DNA from 2 places in the Mesorhizobium sp. L103C105A0 genome. Region 1 is predicted to be linked to the other one. Evidence: predicted binding sites of a transcription regulator. Region 1 holds the regulator's gene; the other holds the start of a gene.

Region 1 (10,019 bases):
ATTCGCTACCTGAAATCTCGCCATTGCGGGCGTCGAACAGCGCCTGCGTCGAGCGCAGCAGTGACAGATGCAGATCGATACGGCTTTCGATGCGGTTGAGCGCGTCGTCGGCCGTCGCCTCGAACTTGATGCGCGCCGCTTCCTGGGTCGCGAAATAGGCGAAGCCCGCCATCGTCAGGCTGATCAGTGCAACGGCAATGAAGGCAAGGATCGGGAAAAACTTCTTCAACGCAGGCCCATGGACGGTTCGGGACCTTTATGGGCAAGTCGCCGCGGCAAGACAATGGCGCGGCCAAGCCATAATGACAGCTGGCATATCATGCATATTTAGCCGGCTTATCGATCTCGAGCATCAGTGAACATGACAGCTGACGATAGCGTGGTCTCAGGCCGCGATCTTCAGCGCACCCGGACCGGGAATGGCGCCGGGCGGGCACTTTCCCAGGATGATCATGCCGAGCACTTCGTCCTGGGTCACATCGGTGGTGCGCGCGGTGCCGACGACCTGGCCGTTCTTCATTACGCAGACTCGGTCGGCAAGCTCGAACACGTCGTGAATGTCGTGGCTGATCAGGAAAATGCCGATGCCGTCGGCCTTGAGCTGCTTGACCAGTTCGCCGACCTGCGCCGTCTCCTGCGGCCCAAGCGCGGCCGTCGGTTCGTCCATGATCAGGATGCGGGCGTTGAACAGGATGGCGCGTGCGATCGCCACCGACTGGCGCTGGCCGCCCGAGAGCTTGATTACCGGCTCCTTGAACCGCTGGAAGCGCGGATTGAGCCGGCCCATCACCTTGCGCGCCTCGGCCTCCATGGCGACATCGTCGAGTGTCCCCCACGCGGTCATCAGTTCGCGGCCGAGGAAGAGGTTGGCGGCAGCGTCGACATTGTCGGCCAGCGCAAGCGTCTGGTAGATCGTTTCGATGCCGTATTTCTTGGCGTCGCGCGGATTGGAGATCGAGGCCTCCTGGCCGTTGACCAAGATCTGGCCGGCATCGCGCTTGTAGGCGCCCGACAGGATCTTGATCAGCGTCGACTTACCGGCGCCGTTGTGGCCAAGCAGCGCCACCACTTCGCCCGGGAAAAGATCGATGGACGCATCGTCGACGGCGCGAATGCCACCGAACGCGATCGAGATGTTGCGCATGTCGATCAGTGGCGTACCGGTGGGAGCAGTTTTTTCCATAATCGTTCCTCCCTAGACGCGCTGGCGGTAGACGGTGTCGAGCCAGACGGCGATGACCAGGACAGCGCCAACGACAATGCTCTGCAGCGGCGAGTCGATGCCGAGCAGCACCATGCCGGATTGCAGCGACTGCATCAGTAGCGCGCCGAGCATGGCGCCCATCACCGTTCCGGCGCCGCCCGCGAGCGACGTGCCGCCGATGACAGCGGCCGCGATCACCAAAAGCTCGTCCAGCGTGCCCAGCGCATTGGTTGACGCATTGAGACGGGCCGACGAGATCGCCGCGCTGATTGCAGCCAGCACACCCATGATCATGAACACCTTCATGGTCACCCAGCGCGTGTTGATGCCGGCGAGTTCCGCTGCCTCCGGATTGCCCCCGATGGCGAAGACATAGCGGCCGAAACGCGTGCGCTTGGTGATGAACGTCATGATGATGCCGACAATCACCGCCATCAGCACCGGTATGGCGATGCCATGCGCGATGAACAGCCCGCCTTCGGGAACGGTGATGCCGTTCTGCTGTGCGTACAGGCGCACGATGCCGATCGGCCATGGATAGGAATTGGCGATCCACACGGCGCCGAGGATGGCCGCGCAAGCGACCACGCCAAGCAAGGTCTCGGCCCAGACGGGGCGCAGTGGAAAGCTGAAGCGCTTGCGCTGTGAGCGACCGTTGAGCAGCGCGAAGGCGACCGCCGCGCAGGCGACGATGCCGACGATCCAGCTGGCAGCGGCGCCAATCGAGCCGCGTGGTCCGCCGCCCATCAGCTGGAAGGTGGCGTCGAGTGGCGCGACCGTGCGCCCGCTGGTGATGAGCCATGCCATGCCACGCCAGACCAGCAGGCCACCAAGCGTCACGATGAAGGCCGGAACCTGCATATAGGCGATGATGAAGCCCTGGAACGCGCCGATCAGCAGACCAAGCACCACGCCGGCGGCAAGCGCGACGACCCAGAGCCAGGGGTTTCCAAGCTGGAAGCCGATGACGCGAATCAGGAATTCGGCCTGTGCCACGCCCATGATCATGCCGATCACGCCTTCGACGGAGCCCACCGAAAGGTCGATGTTGCGCATGACGATGACCAGTACCATGCCGGTCGCCATGATCGCGACCGAGGACGTCTGCACCGACAGGTTCCAAAGATTGCGCGGCGTCAGGAAAAGCCCACCCGACAGCATATGTATGCCGACCCAGATGACCAGCAGCGCGCCGACCATGCCGAGCATGCGCGTGTCGAGCTCGGTCGCTTTCAGGAACCGGGCGACCGCGCCGAGTTCAGACGCTCGTGCCGTATCGGCCTGCGGATTTGAGGTCGTGTCGGTCATGATGTCCTCCAGCGGCTTGCCGTCTGGCGCGGATGCCGGACCACAGCCTAGAAGTTTGCCGCCGATGGCGGAAACACACAATTCTCGTAGAGAAAACGCCGCGGCTTGACAGCCGCGGCGCCTCATTTCTTCAAGTCGTCGAGATCAGTTGCAAGCCGCGACGCTGCCGGCGGCGACGCCCGTGCAGACTTCGTCCTTCTTGATCCAGCCGGCGTCGATGACGACGTTGAGGTTGTCCTTGGTGATCGCGACGGGGGTCAGGAACAGCGACTTGACGGTGTTGCCGCCAGGCGTGGTGAAGTCCTTGGCGCCGGCAATGTCGCCCGTCTTCTTGCCATCGGCAAGCTGCGAGGCGATCTCGGCGGCGTTCTTGCCGAGTTCGCGCGCGTCCTTCCACACCGACACCGTCTGCGTGCCGAGCGCGATGCGGTTCAGAGCGGCATGGTCGCCGTCCTGGCCCGAGACCGGAACCGTTCCGGCAAGGCCCTGCGCCGTCAGCGCGGCGACAACGCCGCCGGCGGTGCCGTCATTGGCCGCAACCACGGCATCGACCTTGTTGTCATTGGCGGTCAGGAACTGTTCCATGTTCTTTTGCGCGTTGGCCGGCAGCCAGCCATCGGTATAGGCCTCGCCGACATTCTTGATCTTGCCCGAGTCGATGGCTTCCTTGAGCACTTCCATCGAGCCCGAGAACAGGAAATCGGCATTCGGATCCGAGCCAGAGCCCTTGATGAAGACATAGTTGCCTTCGGGCTTCGCCTTGAACACTTCGCGGGCCTGCATGCGGCCGACTTCCTTGTTGTCGAAGGTCAGGTAGAAGACGTCCTTGTTCTCGATCAGGCGGTCATAGCCGACGACCGGAATGCCTTCGTCCAGCGCCTTCTGCACCGCCGGGCCGATGGCCGAGGCGTCCTGCGCCAGGATGATCAGCGAGTTGGCGCCCTGCGAGATCAGGCTTTCGACGTCGGTCAGCTGCTTGCCGGGATTGGACTGCGCGTCGGCGGAAATGTACTTGTCGCCGGCAGCCTCTATCGCCGTTTTCATCGCCGCCTCGTCGGTCTTCCAGCGCTCTTCCTGGAAGTTCGACCACGACACGCCGATGACCTTGTCCTTCGCCTGCGCGACCGACATCAGCGCCAGCGACATGGCGACACCCGCCAGCATGGCGGCTGCAAATCTGTTCATCATAATCCTCCCTGCGCCGCGTGCGGCGCGACAAAACTGGCCCGAGGGCCGGCACACAGAGGCGCTATTTTTTCGAGCCTCGAAAAAATACTGGTTCAATGATAACGCGCTGTCAACATCGATTCTGATGGATTCTGATGGCCGTGCCGAATTTTTTCGAGGTCCGCAATAAACAATGACAGGGCTGCCGGCGTCTGCCAATATTTGGCTGGTGCCGTCGAACGCCGTCACTATCATGAGGCGCGAGGAGGCCGGGAGGAAACAAATGTCGGTTGGAATCCGCCACGACGATCTGCGCCGTCGCAACCGTGCGATGGTGATTTCAGCCGTGCGCCGGGCCGGCCAGCCGTCGCGGACCGAGATTGCGGCGACCACCGGCCTCAGCCACTCGACCATATCGGCAATCTCGTCTGATCTGATTCAAGAAGGCATCCTGATTGAAGGCAAACCTGGCGAGACCGGCGCACTGAAACGCGGCCGGCCGCAGGTGGGCCTTGGTCTCAACCCGGAAGCGGCGGCGGTGATGACCGTCGTGCTGTCGCTCAATTTCCTGTCCGTCACCGTCATCGACTATGCCGGCCACGTCGTCGCCGAGGAACAGCGCCGGCTGGACACGCTGACCAAGCCGCGCGACGAGCTGATTGGCGAATGCGTAGCAATCGTCCGGCGGCGGCTTGAGGATCCCGACCTCGATGTCCAGAGCATCGCCCGCATTGCCATGGGCATCCAGGGCATCACCGATTCGCAGGCGCGCGCCATGCTGTGGTCGCCGATCACGCCACTGACCGACATTGCCTTCGCCGACATGTTGGAAGCGGAATTCGGCATTCCTGCCACCATGGAGAACGATTGCAACATGATGGCGGTGGCGCTGCAATGGCGCCAGCCCGAGCGCTACCGCGACAATTTTATCGCCATCCTCTTATCGCACGGCATCGGCATGGGCCTGGTGCTGAAAGGCGAACTGTTCACCGGCACCCATTCCTCGGGCGGCGAGTTCGGCCACATGATCCACCGTCCGGGCGGCGCGCTCTGCCGCTGCGGGCGGCGCGGCTGCGTGGAAGCCTATGCCGGAAACTACGCCATCTGGCGCAGCGCCAAAATGATGGGCGAGGATGCCGAGCCGGTCGATATCGGCGACGCTGATATGCGCGCACTCGCCGCGCGCGCCCGCGAAACCGACGGCCCGGAGCGCGAAGCCTATCGCAGGGCCGGCGAGGCGCTCGGCTTCGGCCTCGGCAGCCTGTTTGCGCTGATCGATCCGGCACCCGTCGCCATGGTAGGCGTCAGCGCCGCCGCCTTCGACCTGATCGAACCGGCATTGCGCGAAGCGATCGCCCAGACCGCCGGCGGCCAGCACTCGAAATCGATCTCCTTCGACACCGAGCCCAACGAGCTGCCGCTGATCCGCGAAGGCTGTGCCATGCGCGCGCTCGGCTTCGTCGATCAGGAGATTTTCGCGCCGGGCATTCAGGCCAAATCCGGCAAGCATGTCGCCTGAATGGCCGGCAACGGCGCGACGCGCAGCATCCTAATCTTCCCTGATCGCGTAGCCGGCGCCGCGAATGGTACGGATGACATCCGGCATGCGGCCGTTGTTGACCGCTTTGCGTAAGCGCCCGACATGGACGTCGACGGTTCGCTCGTCTATATAGATCGTCTCGCCCCAGACATTGTCGAGCAGTTGGCTGCGCGAGAACACGCGGCCGGGATGGCGCATCATGAATTCGAGCAGCCGGAACTCGGTCGGTCCGAGCCTGATCTCGCTCTTCTTGCGGTAGACCCGGTGCGATTCTCGATCGAGCACGATGTCGCCGACCTTGAGCACGCTCGACAGCACTTCCGGCTTGGCCCGGCGCAGCAGCGCCTTCACGCGCGCCATGAACTCCGGCGTCGAGAATGGCTTGACCAGATAGTCGTCGGCACCGGTGGACAGGCCGCGCACGCGATCGCTTTCCTCACCGCGCGCGGTCAGCATGATGATCGGCAGCCGCTCGGTTTCGGGCCGCACTCTAAGCCGCCGGCAGAGCTCGATGCCGGAAACAGCGGGCACCATCCAGTCGAGCACCAGGAGATCGGGCACGTTTTCCTGCAGGCGGATCTCGGCTTCGTCGCCGCGTGTCACCACCTCGACCTGATAGCCTTCGGATTCGAGGTTGTAGCGGAGGAGCACGCCCAGCGGCTCCTCGTCCTCCACGACCATGATGCGTGGCGCGATCATAGGCAGTTCACCCTCATCAGGCCGGCGTGGCCATCGCCGTCTCGTCCTGCTTCGGACGATTGGCGGGCAATTGCTGGCCGGTCAGCACATAATACGCATTTTCGGCGATGTTGGTGACATGATCGCCGATGCGCTCAAGATTCTTGGCGCAGAACAAGAGATGCGTGCAGGCGGTGATGTTGCGAGGGTCTTCCATCATGTAGGTCAAGAGCTCACGAAACACGGACGTGTATTTGACGTCGATGCGCTCGTCGTCATTCCTGAGTTTTGCAAGCGCTGCCGCATCGGTGGCGGCATATTCCTCGACGACGCCTTGCACCTGGATCAGCACCAGTTGCGCCATGGCATCGATGGAGTGCGAGAGGTCGCGCGGCGTGACGCTCAAGCCCACGGTGCCGACGCGTTTGGCGATGTTCTTGGCGAGGTCGCCGATGCGCTCGAGGTCGCCCGCCATGCGGATCGAGCCGACCACGGCGCGCAGATCGTTGGCCATCGGCTGGCGCTTGGCGATCAGCGTGATGGCGCGGTCGTCCAGTTCGCGCTGGCGCGCATCCATGATGGCGTCGTCGGAAACGACACGCTGTGCCAGCGCATTGTCCGAATTGAGCAGCGCCCTGGTCGAGCCGCTGACCATCGAGCCTGCCAGATCGCCCATGTCGCGGATCAGCTTGCTGATCTGCCCGAGCTCTTCATCGAAGGAGGCGACGGTATGTTCACCCATGATCTTGGTCCTCGTGCCTGAAAATTCACCCGCCGGACGGCTCAGCCGAAGCGGCCGGTAATGTAGTCCTGGGTGCGCTTGTCGTCGGGGTTGGTGAACATCTTGTCGGTGGCGCCCTCCTCGACGAGATAGCCGAGATGGAACATCGCCGTGCGCTGCGAGACGCGCGCCGCCTGCTGCATCGAGTGGGTGACGATGACGATCGTGTAGTTCTGGCGCAGTTCGTCGATCAGCTCCTCGACACGGGCGGTGGCGATCGGATCGAGCGCCGAGCAGGGCTCGTCCATCAGGATCACCTCCGGCGACACGGCGATGGCGCGCGCGATGCACAGGCGCTGCTGCTGGCCGCCGGACAGGCCGGTGCCGGGCTCCTGCAGGCGGTCCTTGACCTCGTTCCAGATCGCAGCCTTCTTCAGGCTCTGCTCGACGATCTGGTCCATGTCGGACTTGCGCTTGGCCAGCCCATGGATGCGCGGGCCGTAGGCGACGTTCTCGTAGATCGACTTCGGGAACGGGTTGGGTTTCTGGAACACCATGCCGACGCGGGCGCGCAGTTCGACGACATCGATGTTCTTGTCGTAGATGTCGTCTTCATCGAGCGTGATCTTGCCGGTCACCCGCGCCGAATCGATGGTGTCGTTCATGCGGTTGAGGCAGCGCAGGAAGGTCGACTTGCCGCAGCCGGACGGGCCGATCAGCGCCGTCACCTGGTTCTGGCTGATGTCGAGATTGACGTCGAACAACGCCTGCTTCTCGCCGTAGAAGACGCCGACCTTGTCGCCGCGCATCTTGATGACTTCGTTCGACTTGGCGTTCATTTTGTCGCCCACTGCATTCTCAAGGGACTGTTCGGTCATGATGTTCATACCAAATTGCCTTTTTTCTACCAGCGCCGCTCGAACCGGCGCCGGAGCACGATCGCGGTGATGTTCATGGCCATGAGGAAGACGAGCAGGATGATGATGGCGCCGGACATGCGCTCGACAAAAGCGCGCTCAGCCTCGTTTGCCCACATATAGATCTGAACCGGCAGCGCGGTCGCCGGATCGAAAGGCGTCGTCGGATAATCGGCGACGAAAGCGACCATGCCGATCAAGAGCAGCGGTGCTGTCTCGCCGAGCGCACGCGCCAGGCCGATGATGGTGCCGGTAAGGATGCCTGGGGCGGCAAGCGGCAGGATGTGATGGAACACCATCTGCATCTTGGAGGCGCCGAGACCTAGGGCCGCCGAGCGGATCGACGGCGGCACCGCGGCGAGGGCGGCGCGCGTGGCGATGATTATGGTCGGCAATGTCATCAAGGTCAGCACCAGGCCGCCGACGAAGGAAGCCGAGCGCGGCATGCCGAGGAAGTTGATGAACACGGCAAGGCCAAGCAGACCGAAGACGATCGACGGCACCGCCGCGAGATTGTTGATGTTGACCTCGATCAGGTCGGTGAAGCGGTTCTTCTTGGCGAATTCCTCGAGATAGATCGAGGCGGCGACGCCGATCGGCAGCGCCAGCAACAGCACGATCACCATCATGTAGAACGAGCCGATGATCGCCACGCCCATGCCCGACGTTTCGGGCCGGCTGGAGGCGCCATAGGTGAACAGGCCGGTGTTGAAATGCTCGGCCATCACGCCGTCGGCTTTAAGCTTGTTCATCCAGTCGATCTGCTGGTTGGACACCTTGCGGCGCGCTTCATCGACGCCGAGGTCGATCTGACCCTTGAAGGCCGAGTCGAGGTTCGCGGCAGCCAGGATGTCGACGTCACGCGTCCTGCCGATCACCGACGGATCGGCGGAGACGATGTCGCGCAGCTGGACGCGGGCGCCTTCCGACAGGAAGCCCCTGAGCTTCAGCATCATCGGCTTGTTGGCCGGATCGATGCCGAGCTTGGCCACCAGCGCGTTTTCGGCGAGCTTGGGATAGTTCGCCTTGATCAGCACATTCGGGTCTGTGGCACGCTTGTTCGAGGGGTCGATGACCTTCTCATCGAAGGTGATCGGAAGCGTCACCGTCGTCTGCCAGAAGGCGGTGTAGCCTTTCGAGACGATGGTGATCAACATGATGGCCAGGAACGCCAGGCCCACCGAGATCGCAATCACGCCATAGATGCGGAACCGGCGTTCGGCGGCATAGCGCGCCTTCAGCCCGATGTCGCGGCGCGGACGCGCGACGGCACCCGCCATCGTGTCCAGGGGGATGTCGGTCATTCGTACTGCTCCCGGTACTTGCGCACGATGTAGAGGGCGACGATGTTCATCACCAGCGTCAGCGCGAACAGCGTCAGGCCGAGCGCGAAGGCGACCAGCGTCTGCGGCGAGTTGAACTCGAGATCGCCGGTCAGCTGGTTGACAATCTTGACGGTGATGGTCGTCATCGCCTCGAACGGATTGGCCGTCAGATTGGCGGCGACGCCCGCCGCCAGCACGACGATCATCGTCTCGCCGATGGCGCGCGACGCCGTCAACAGGATGGCGCCGACGATGCCGGGCAGTGCCGCCGGCAGGATCACCCGCTTGATCGTCTCGGAGCGCGTGGCGCCGAGGCCGAGCGAGCCGTCACGCATTGCGCGCGGCACCGCGGTGATGATGTCGTCGGACAAAGAGGACACGACCGGGATCAGCATGACGCCCATCACCAGACCGGCGGTGAAGATGCTCTGGCCCTGGATGAAGGGCGAGCCGCCGGTGAGTGCCGCCGACAGGTCGCGCAAGAACGGTCCGAGCGTGACAACGGCGAAGATGCCGTAGACGATGGTCGGAATGCCGGCCAGCAGTTCCAACGCCGGCTTGACCACCGAGCGCACACCGCGCGAGGCATATTCGGACATGTAGACCGCCGACATCAGCCCGACCGGCACTGCGACCAGAAGCGCGACGGCGGCGATGTAGAGCGTGCCGGCGAGTAGCGGGATCAGGCCGAACTGACCCTGGCTGCCGCCGGAACCGGCGGCGGCGAAACGCGGATCCCACACCGTGCCGAAGAAGAAGCTCATCGGCGATACGCTCTCGAAGAAGGTGATCGTCTGGAACAGCATCGACAGCACGATGCCGACCGTGGTCAGGATGGCGATGGTCGAGGCCGCAAGCAGCCCCCACAGCATCAGCTTCTCGACATTGTTGCGCGCCCTGGCGCGCGGCGCGATCTGCCTCAGCGCATAGAAGGCGCCGGCGACCGACAGCGCGAAGGTCAGCACGGCGCCGAACAGGCCGAGCCGGTCCTGGACCTGGTTCGCCTCGACCGCGATCGGGATCATATAGTCCTGTGTGTCGCTGGCCAGTGCCACGCCCTTGGCGGCGAGCAGCGGCTGCAATTCGGCGAAAGTAGCGGGAAGTGCGGTATCGCCATCGAGCCGGCGCAGGCCCTTGGCCAGGCTCTTCACCATGCTGG
Region 2 (10,019 bases), on a different contig from region 1:
TCGGGGTCGCGGGCAAGCGTGATGGTGGTGCCGGCCCAGAACACACCGGCCATGACGTGAAGGCCGATAACGACGATGTAGACATATTGCATGACCGCTTCCTCCTTGCCCGCCGCCCGTCCTCGGATCCCTGTCGAATGCGGGATAATACGAACTCGGTAGATCGACACGCATGATAGTTAGGTATCAAATGGTTCGATGTCAATGTATAATGCCGCGTTCCATCGCTCGGCGCCTTGTTCTACTGTCGGCGCATGACTCCCTTTGACCGTCCGCCAATCGGCATGAATCTCGCGCGCACCTCCAAGCTGGTGGCGCAGGCCTTTGACGCCGCTTTGGTCGAGGCCGGCGGCACGCTGCCGGTGTGGCTGACCTTGCTTTCGGTCAAGTCGAGCGAGCTTGCCAACCAGCGCGAACTTGCCGGCATGATCGGCATCCAGGGCGCCACGCTCACCCACCATCTCAACGCCATGGAGGCGCAAGGCTTGCTGACGCGCCGCCGCGATCCGGACAACCGCCGGGTTCATCTGGTCGAGCTGACGCAGGCGGGCGAAACGATGTTCCTGAAGCTGCGGGCGGCGGCTCTCATCTTCGACAAGCGGCTGCGCGCGGGATTGCCGGACGACAGGCTGGCGGAGTTCGCCGAGGTGCTGGCGGCATTGCGGGCGAATGTCGCGCCGGCCAAATGACCGGCACCGGTGGGCAATAGTCTAGGCTAAATTGCCCTGAAGCACCTTCAGCTTGGCTTTCTTCGGGCTGCGCGCCAGCAGCCATTCGCGCGCTTTGTCCTGCGGCATCGGGAAGGCGATGGAATAGCCCTGCACCTGGTCGCAGCCGATTGCCATCAGCGAATCGAGCTCGGCTTCGGTTTCCGCGCCCTCGGCGACGATCGAAATGCCGAGACCGCGCGCCAGCTCGGTGATGGCGCGCACGATCTTGGTGTTGTCGCCATTCTCGTTGATGTTCTGGACGAAGCGGCGGTCGATCTTCAGCCGGTCGATCTCGTTGGGATTGACGTGGCTGAGCGAGGCATAGCCGGTGCCGAAATCGTCGAGCTCAAGATGGACGCCGGCAGCGCGGATGTGGCGCAGCTTCGCCGCGATGCCCGTCTTCTCGTCGTCGAGAATGACGGATTCGACGATTTCCAGCGACAGTTTCTGCGGAGCAAGGCCGGCCTTTTCCAGCGTCGCGAACAGGAAGCGGTCGAAGTCGGGTTCGCGCAGCTCGGTGCCGGACACGTTCACGGCGAGCCGGCCGAAGGCAATGCCGGCGCGATCCCATTCGGCTGCTTGCTCGATCGCCTTGGTAAAGACGATGCGGCCGATCTCGGGCATGAAGCCGCATTTTTCGGCGACCGGAATGAACTCGCCCGGCGCAATCATGCCGCGCTCGGCATGCTTCCAGCGCACCAGCGCCTCGATGCCGCTGATGGCGCCGTTGCTCAGCGACACCTGCGGCTGGAAATAGACTTGGAAGGCGTTCTCCGAAATCGCGACCTTGATGTCGTGCTCGAGCTGCTTGCGGTAGTCTAGCTCGCGCCTGAGTTCCTCGGAGAAGAACGAGAAGCTGCCGCCGCCGAGCTTTTTGGCGGAATAGAGCGCGAGGTCGGCGTGGACGAGCAGATCCTCGGCATTGTCGGCGTCGATGGGATAGACGGCAACGCCGGCGCTGGCCCCTGGAAGGATGGTCGTGCCCTGGAAGGTAATCGGCTCGTTGATCTCCTCCAGGATGCGCCGGGCCAGCATGTTGATGTCCTCGGGGCCGCCGGCGCCATTGAGGATCATCACGAATTCGTCGCCGCCAAGGCGCGCGCACAGATCCGACGCGCGGCAGGAATCGCGCATGCGCTGCGCGGTGACGACCAGAACATAGTCGCCGGCGGCGTGGCCGAGTGTGTCGTTGATCTGCTTGAACCGGTCGAGGTCGAGCTGGATCACCGCCAGCCTCTCACGCCGGCGATGCGCGCCCTTGATCAGCGTCTCGAAGTGATCGGTCAGGAAGGTGCGGTTGTGCAGGCCGGTCAGCCCGTCATGTACGGCGATGAAGGCCATCGAGTTGCGGGCATCGACAAGCTCATGGGTCTTGCGCAGGATCGCCTTCGACATCGGCCGGAAGATGAAAAGCGCCACCAGCACGATGACGCCGATGGTGGCGTAGAACAAGGTGCGGTGGAGATCGAGGAGCTTTTCCGACCGCTCGTCGGCGAATGCGGCGATGCGTTGGCCGAGCGCGGCATAACCCGACAGCGTCGCATTGGCGACGGAAGCATCGAGATTGACGCGCTCGCCGCCGCCCTTGTAGGCGGCATTGCCGGAGAGCTGGGATTCGAAGGACGAGATCAGCCTTTCGCCATTGGCGACCAGCCCGACCGAGAAATAGTCGAGGTGGAACGGCTTGCCGTAGAGCACGCTCTCGATCGACCTTGGGTCGGACAATGCCGGCGACAGCGGGTCGGCTCCCGTCTGTTTGAGGAGCAGGTCGTAGTTCGTCTCGAACTCGGCGGTCGCCTGTTTCAGCGCGGCAACCAGGGCCGGCTGCTTGTCACGCGCGGCGGAGCCGGTTGCGCTGGTCAAAAAGACGATGCGCTGCGACAGCGCCTTCTGGGTGCTGACGATGTCGAGCAGAGTATGGTTGTGCTGTTGCGCCGCCATCATCTGCTGCAGCAGGATGAAGGAGGCCATCACCATGGCGGCGATGATCAGCAGCGCCAGCCAATAGCCGCTCTTGATCAGCAGGATGAGTTTGCCCGAGACGGTTTGCGCCGGCTGCTGCGACATATTCTAGGTGACCCCTCGGTCGAACTGATTCTGCCACCGATTCGTGGCGAGAAGACCATTGCCTTGAAAGGGTTAACAGGTCTGGAAGCCGGCGGAACTGTTGCTTCGGCAGTAAACGAAAGCTGCCGAGATGGTTATCATGTTCTTTCGCGGCATAGCCGTATTCGCGTGCCTGCTACTCCAGCACGCGGGCCATGCGATCGGGTCGCGCCAGGGTTGAGCCCGCCGTGCCACCGAAACGGTCGCTTTTGCGATGGATTTTTAGTGCGCGTAGCGCGACAGTCGCGCCAATCTCAACAGGACCTGATCCATGAGCGCGGCATTCCTCTCCCATATCGACAACGAACTGCAAGGGCTGAAATCCGCCGGGCTCTACAAATCCGAGCGGGTGATCACCTCGACCCAGTCGGCTGAGATCGAAGTCGGCGGCGACAAGGTGCTGAATTTCTGCGCCAACAACTATCTCGGCCTCGCCGACAGCTCAGAATTGCGCGATGCAGCCAAAGGCGCGCTGGACCGCTACGGTTACGGCATGGCCTCGGTGCGCTTCATCTGCGGCACGCAGGAAGAGCACAAGCAGCTTGAATCAACGATTTCATCATTCCTCGGCATGGACGACACCATCCTCTACGGCTCCTGCTTCGACGCCAATGGCGGCCTGTTCGAAACGCTGCTCGGCGAGGAGGATGCGATCATCTCCGATGCGCTGAACCATGCCTCGATCATCGACGGCGTGCGGCTGTCGAAGGCCAAGCGTTTCCGCTATGCCAACAACGACATGGCCGACCTCGAAGCGCGGCTGAAAGAGGCGAAAGACTGCCGCTTCCGCCTGATCGCCACCGACGGCGTGTTCTCCATGGACGGCATCATCGCCAATCTGAAAGGCGTCTGCGACCTCGCGGAAAAGTACGGCGCCATGGTGATGGTCGACGACAGCCATGCCGTCGGCTTCGTCGGCAAAAACGGCCGCGGCTCGGCCGAGCATTGCGGCGTCGAGGGCAGGGTGGATATCATCACCGGCACGCTCGGCAAGGCGCTCGGCGGCGCCTCCGGCGGCTACACCTCCAGCAAAAGCCAGGTCGTCGACTGGCTGCGCCAGCGTTCGCGGCCTTATCTCTTCTCCAACACGCTGATGCCGGCGATCGCCGGCGCCTCGATCAAGGTTTTCGAGCTGATCCGAAATGGCGATGCGCTACGCGAGCGCCTCTATGCCAATGCGGCGCGGTTCAGGTCCGAGATGGGCAAGCTCGGCTTCACATTGGCCGGCGCCGATCACCCGATCATCCCGGTGATGCTGGGCGATGCCAGCCTGGCGCAGGAAATGGCGGCGCGCATGCTGAAGCGCGGCATTTATGTCATCGGCTTTTCCTTCCCGGTGGTGCCGAAAGGCCAGGCGCGCATCCGCACGCAGATGTCGGCGGCGCATTCCGCCGCCGACATCGACCGCGCCGTGGCGGCATTCGCCGCAGTCGGCAAGGAACTGGGCGTCATCTCCTGAGCCGCCAAAAGCGATTCCGGATCAAAGGATTCAAGGGACAAAAGCATGTCGAACATGATGAAGGCGCTGGTGAAGGCCAAGGCCGAGCCGGGTATCTGGATGGAAGAGGTGCCGGTGCCGGAGATCGGCCCCAACGACGTGCTGATCAAGGTCAAGAAGACCGCGATCTGCGGCACCGACGTGCATATCTACAATTGGGATCAGTGGGCACAAAAGACCGTGCCGGTGCCGATGGTGACCGGCCATGAATTCGTCGGCACCGTTGCCGATTTCGGCTCGGCGGTCACCGAATACAAGGTCGGCCAGCGCGTCTCCGGCGAAGGCCACATCGTTTGCGGCCATTGCCGTAACTGCCGCGCGGGCAGGGGCCATCTCTGCCGCAACACGCTCGGCGTCGGCGTCAACCGTCCCGGCGCCTTCGGCGAGTATCTGGCGATCCCGCAGCACAATGTCGTCTCTATCCCCGACGATGTGCCCGACGAGATCGCGGCGATCTTCGATCCGCTCGGCAATGCCGTCCACACCGCCCTGTCCTTCGATCTCGTCGGCGAAGACGTGCTGGTCACCGGAGCCGGACCGATCGGCATCATGGGCGCGCTCGTTGCCCAATGCGTGGGTGCGCGAAAAGTCGTCATCACCGACATCATCCCGGTGCGGCTGGCGCTGGCCAAAAAACTCGGCGTCCAGCATGTCGTCGATGCGTCCAAGGAAAAGCTGCGCGACGTCATGCCGGCGCTCGGCATGACCGAGGGTTTTGACGTCGGCCTCGAAATGTCGGGCGCCGCGCCCGCCTTCCGCGACATGATCGACACGATGAACAATGGCGGCAAGATCGCCATTCTCGGCATCGCGCCGACCGGCTTCGAAATCGATTGGAACAAGGTCATCTTCAAGATGCTTCATCTCAAGGGCATCTACGGCCGCGAGATGTTCGAGACCTGGTACAAGATGATTGCGCTGGTGCAGGGGCCGCTGGATGTGTCGGGTCTGATTACGCACCGCATTGGGATCGACGATTTCCAGACGGGGTTTGACGCGATGCGGAGCGGCAGTTCGGGCAAGGTGGTGATGGATTGGTGAGGCGCAGAGGCACGTTCTAGCTGGAGAAGCCGGCGGGACAGCACCCCCCTCTGGCCTGCCGGCCATCTCCCCCGCAAGGAGGGAGATTGGCAGCTTTGACGCCTCGCCAACCTCTGCAACATTGGAGATTGGCGAAAGCCTTCGCGACATCTGATCTCCCCCCTTGCGGGGGAGATGTCCGGCAGGACAGAGGGGGGTGGGAAGGATCGCTACGTCGACGATCTAGACTGCCGAGTGTCCGCTCGCCATCCATAGAGCCAGTCGAGGTCGGCGGCGAGCTTGTCGGGCGAGCGCATGGCCAGGAACAGATTGCGGGCGATCGCCACCGGGCCGGCAGCATGCCAGGCGAGGCGGTTTACGGCCCCACGACGCGCGGCCTTGGCGACACGCGGCCGCCGAAGATTTTCCCAGATTTGAAAACTTCTGGGCAGATCGCCAGGGAAATCGGCGATAGCGTCGGCAAGCGTGATGGCATCTTCGATCGCCATTGCCGCGCCCTGTGCGGCAAACGGCGTCATCGCATGCGCAGCGTCGCCGATCAGCGCGATGCCCTGCGGGCTCGTCCACCGCTTCTGTTCGACGGTGTGGATCGGAAAGGCCGTCCATGGGCCGGCCAGTGCCACAAGCTTCGTCAGGCCCGGCGCGGTGCCGCGCAGGGCAGCCGTGAGGATCGCGGGATCGGCATGGCCCGACCAACCTTCGGCCATGCGCTCACCCTTGGTGAAGGCGGCGAGATTGAAGGCCCGGCCTTTGCTGACGGGGTAGGCGACCATGTGGAAGCCAGGATGCAGGAACGTGGTGACGCAGTCGGCGGCGCCGATCGCGACAAAGGCTTCTCCGGCCGCACCGTCGGCCGCGATTGTAGCCCGCCAGGCGAGTTCGCCCGAAAAACGGCTTTTGACGAAGTCCTCGCCTGCGAGTTGCGCCCTGACCGCCGACCAGACGCCGTCGGCGCCGACCAGCAGTTTGCCGCGTGCCTCGATCTCGCGGCCGTCCACTTCGGCGGTCACGGCGACATATTGCGCGTCTTTGACGATGCCGGTCACGCGGGCGCCGGTGATGAGCTCAATCTGCGACCGTTCAGCCATTTGCCCCAGCAGCGCTGCCTGCAGATCTGCGCGATGGGCGACAAGATAGGGCGACTGCCAGCGCGCTTCGGCGGCGTGCCCGAGCGGTACCCGCGCCAGTTCGCGCAGCGTCCCGGCGTCCTTGAGCACGACCGCTTCCGGCCGCAACGCTGCGGGCAGCAGTCGGTCGAGCACGCCGAGTTTTCCAAGAATGCGTGTTGCGTTGGGCGAAAGCTGGATGCCGGCGCCGGCCGCTTCGAGGTGCTGTGCCTGTTCGATAAGCTTTACCGGATAACCCCGTCCGGCGAAGGCAAGGGCAGCGGTCAGCCCGGCGATGCCGGCCCCGGCGATTATGACCTGCCGGGACCTGATGTCTTCCATCGGGCTTGTCGCGGAAGGATCAGGCGGCCTGGTCGATATAAAGGCAACCAGCCGGCAGCGTTTCCGTCGCCCTCAGCTTCGCCGAATAGCGGTAGAGCGTCGAGCAGTAGGGACAGACCTTTTCATTGTCGTCGCCCATGTCGAGGAACACATGCGGGTGGTCGAATGGCGGGTTGGCGCCGGTGCACATGAATTCCTTGACGCCGATGTCGATTGCCGGATGGCCCGCATCGTTCTGGAAATGGGGAATGGAACCGCCTGCCATCGTCGTCTCCTTGATCTCGTCGAAAAGCATCTGGAACATAACAGGCCTGTTTGCAAGATCGATGAAATGAAACTGTCGCAAAAGCCTGTCAGAGGATACGTTGAGCCGGTTAAGTGCATGTCCCTGAAATCGGAACGGTTTTCGCCGAAGGGTCATGCGCCACAAAAGCGTGTTAGAGGCATGGCACGTCCAGCGGCGCTCCAAGGGACGGTTGGCGGGGGAAGAGCAGGAACCATGAACGAACTGAAGCCGGTGCAGAGCGAATTCATCAATGTCGAGGTGGCGAGCCCCGAGGGCGGCAACCCCGATCGGTTCGTCAACCGTGAGTTCTCCTGGCTGCAGTTCAACCGGCGTGTGCTCGAGGAATCCCAGAACCAGCACCATCCGCTGCTCGAACGCGTCCGTTTCCTGTCGATTTCAGCCGCCAATCTCGACGAATTCTTCATGGTCCGCGTCGCCGGCCTTGCCGGCCAGGTGCGCGAAGGCATTGCGCTCAAGAGCCCCGACGGCCGCACGCCGGAGCAGCAGCTGGAACAATTGCTGCGCGAGGTCGAGCGGCTGCAGGAGGACCAGCAGAACAGCCTTTCGGCGCTGATGCTGCTGCTCAACAAGGAAGGCATTGAGAGCATCACCCGCGATGCACTGACCAAGGATGAGAAAGTCTGGCTGGAAGACCATTTCCAGGACCAGGTCTTCCCGGTCCTGACTCCACTGTCGATCGACCCGGCGCATCCGTTTCCGTTCATTCCCAATCTCGGCTTCTCGATGGCGCTGCAATTGCGCCATCGCAAGAATGGCGAGGAGATGAGCGCGCTTCTGCGCCTGCCGGTGGCGCTGAAGCGCTTCATCCGTCTGCCCGACCGCAAGCAGCACGTTCGCTTCATTCCGTTGGAGGAGGCTGTCGGCCTCTATATCGGCAAGCTGTTCCCCGGCTATGAGGTCAAGGGTTCCGGCACCTTCCGCATCATCCGGGACAGCGATATCGAGGTCGAGGAAGAGTCGGAAGATCTCGTGCGCCTGTTCGAGACGGCGCTGAAGCGGCGCCGCCGCGGTTCGGTCATCCGCATCGAATTCGACAAGTCGATGCCCGGCGAATTGCGCGAGTTCGTCGCCGGCGAGCTTGGCGTCTCTTCGAGCCGCATCAGCGTTCTGACCGGCCCGTTGGCGCTCAGCCAGATTTCCGAGATCGTTGCCGTGCCGCGCGACGACCTGAAATTCACCCCTTACAATCCGCGCTTTCCCGAGCGCATCCGCGAGCATGGCGGCGATTGTTTCGCGGCCATCCGCGAGAAGGACATCGTCGTCCACCACCCCTATGAATCCTTCGACGTGGTGGTCCAGTTCCTGCGCCAGGCGATGGCCGACCCGGAGGTGGTGGCGATCAAGCAGACGCTCTACCGCACCTCCAACGACAGCCCGATCGTGCGCGCCTTGGTCGACGCGGCCGAGGCAGGCAAGTCGGTGACCGCCCTGGTCGAGCTCAAGGCGCGCTTCGACGAGGAGGCCAACATCCGCTGGGCGCGCGACCTCGAACGCGCCGGCGTCCAAGTCGTGTTCGGCTTCCTCGAACTGAAGACCCATGCGAAAATGTCGCTTGTGGTGCGGCGCGAGGACGGCAAGCTGCGCAACTATGTCCATCTCGGCACCGGCAACTACCATCCGGTGACCGCGCGCATCTACACCGACCTGTCCTTCTTCACCACCGATCCGACGATCGCGCGCGATGTCGCCCAGCTGTTCAACTTCATCACCGGCTATGCCGAGCCGACCGATGAGATGCGGATCGCCATCTCGCCATTTACGCTGCGCAGCCGCATCCTCAAGCACATTGCCGACGAGGTCGCCCACGCGCTGGCTGGCCGTCCGGCGCGCATATGGATGAAGATGAACGCGCTCGTCGATCCCAACATCATAGACGCGCTCTATGACGCCAGCCGTGCCGGCGTCGAGATCGATCTCGTCGTGCGCGGCATCTGCTGCCTGCGGCCGCAGGTGCCCGGCCTGTCGGAAAACATCAGGGTCAAGTCGATCGTCGGCCGCTTCCTCGAACACAGCCGCATCTACTGCTTCGGCAACGGCCATGGCCTGCCGTCGGACGAGGCGATCGTCTACATCGCCTCGGCCGACTTGATGCCACGCAATCTCGACCGCCGCGTCGAGACCATGGTGCCGATCACCAATCCAACGGTGCATGAACAGATCCTTGGCCAGATCATGCTGGGCAACATCATGGACAACCAGCAAAGTTTCGACGTATTGGCTGACGGAACCTCCCGGCGCGTCGTGCTGGAGGAGGGTGAGGAACCGTTCAACGCGCAGGAATATTTCATGACCAATCCGAGCCTGTCGGGACGGGGTGACGCGCTGAAGTCGCATGCGCCCAAGCGCATCGCGCAGTTCAAGCGTCGCAAGAAGAACACCGGCTGATGATTTCAACGTCCCAAGGCCGGCTGCAGGATCGCCGGCCGCTGTCCATCATCGACATCGGCTCGAACTCGATCCGCCTTGTCGTCTATGAAGGGTTGGCGCGCTCGCCGACCTTGCTGTTCAACGAAAAGATGCTGGCCGGCCTCGGCCGCGGCATCGTTTCGACCGGCAAGCTCGACCCCGAGGCGGTGACGCGCTCGATGGAGGAGTTCCGCCGTTTCCGCGCGCTCTCCGACCAGGCGGGTGCGGAGCACATGTTTGTGCTGGCAACGGCCGCGGCCCGCGAAGCGATCAACGGCCCCGACTTCATCCACCGCGCCCAGGATGTGCTCAAGACCGAGATCCGCGTGCTCACTGGCCGGCAGGAGGCGCATTATTCGGCGCTTGGCGTCATTTCGGGCTTCCACCCCGCCAATGGCATTGCCGGCGATCTTGGCGGCGGCAGCCTGGAGCTTATCGACATCAATGGCGAGGCGATCGGCGACGGCATCACGCTGCCGCTGGGTGGCCTGCGGCTGCAGGAC

The links. The regulator PhoB, encoded in region 1, activates phosphate uptake and scavenging genes when phosphate is short. The targets are predictions, from matches to a motif close to TGTCATNNANCTGTCAT.
Region 2: the regulator PhoB is predicted to act here: its motif matches at 7,131-7,147, upstream of X727_RS138685 (RNA degradosome polyphosphate kinase).

What each region holds. Positions count from the first base shown of each region.
Region 1 covers NZ_AYXF01000011.1:92,301-102,319, reverse strand. The annotation lists gene X727_RS140435 (CHASE domain-containing protein) at 1-229, opposite strand, end outside; gene X727_RS140440 (ATP-binding cassette domain-containing protein) at 386-1,183, opposite strand; gene X727_RS140445 (sugar ABC transporter permease) at 1,196-2,512, opposite strand; gene xylF (D-xylose ABC transporter substrate-binding protein) at 2,657-3,697, opposite strand; gene X727_RS140455 (ROK family protein) at 3,963-5,198, shown strand; gene phoB (phosphate regulon transcriptional regulator PhoB) at 5,229-5,918, opposite strand; gene phoU (phosphate signaling complex protein PhoU) at 5,935-6,639, opposite strand; gene pstB (phosphate ABC transporter ATP-binding protein PstB) at 6,681-7,505, opposite strand; gene pstA (phosphate ABC transporter permease PstA) at 7,523-8,839, opposite strand; gene pstC (phosphate ABC transporter permease subunit PstC) at 8,836-10,019, opposite strand, start outside.
Region 2 covers NZ_AYXF01000014.1:84,664-94,682, forward strand. The annotation lists gene X727_RS138720 (hypothetical protein) at 1-92, opposite strand, end outside; gene X727_RS138715 (MarR family winged helix-turn-helix transcriptional regulator) at 255-689, shown strand; gene X727_RS138710 (EAL domain-containing protein) at 711-2,777, opposite strand; gene X727_RS138705 (glycine C-acetyltransferase) at 3,088-4,275, shown strand; gene tdh (L-threonine 3-dehydrogenase) at 4,321-5,355, shown strand; gene X727_RS138695 (FAD-dependent monooxygenase) at 5,565-6,803, opposite strand; gene X727_RS138690 (zinc-finger domain-containing protein) at 6,823-7,068, opposite strand; gene X727_RS138685 (RNA degradosome polyphosphate kinase) at 7,303-9,495, shown strand; gene ppx (exopolyphosphatase) at 9,495-10,019, shown strand, end outside.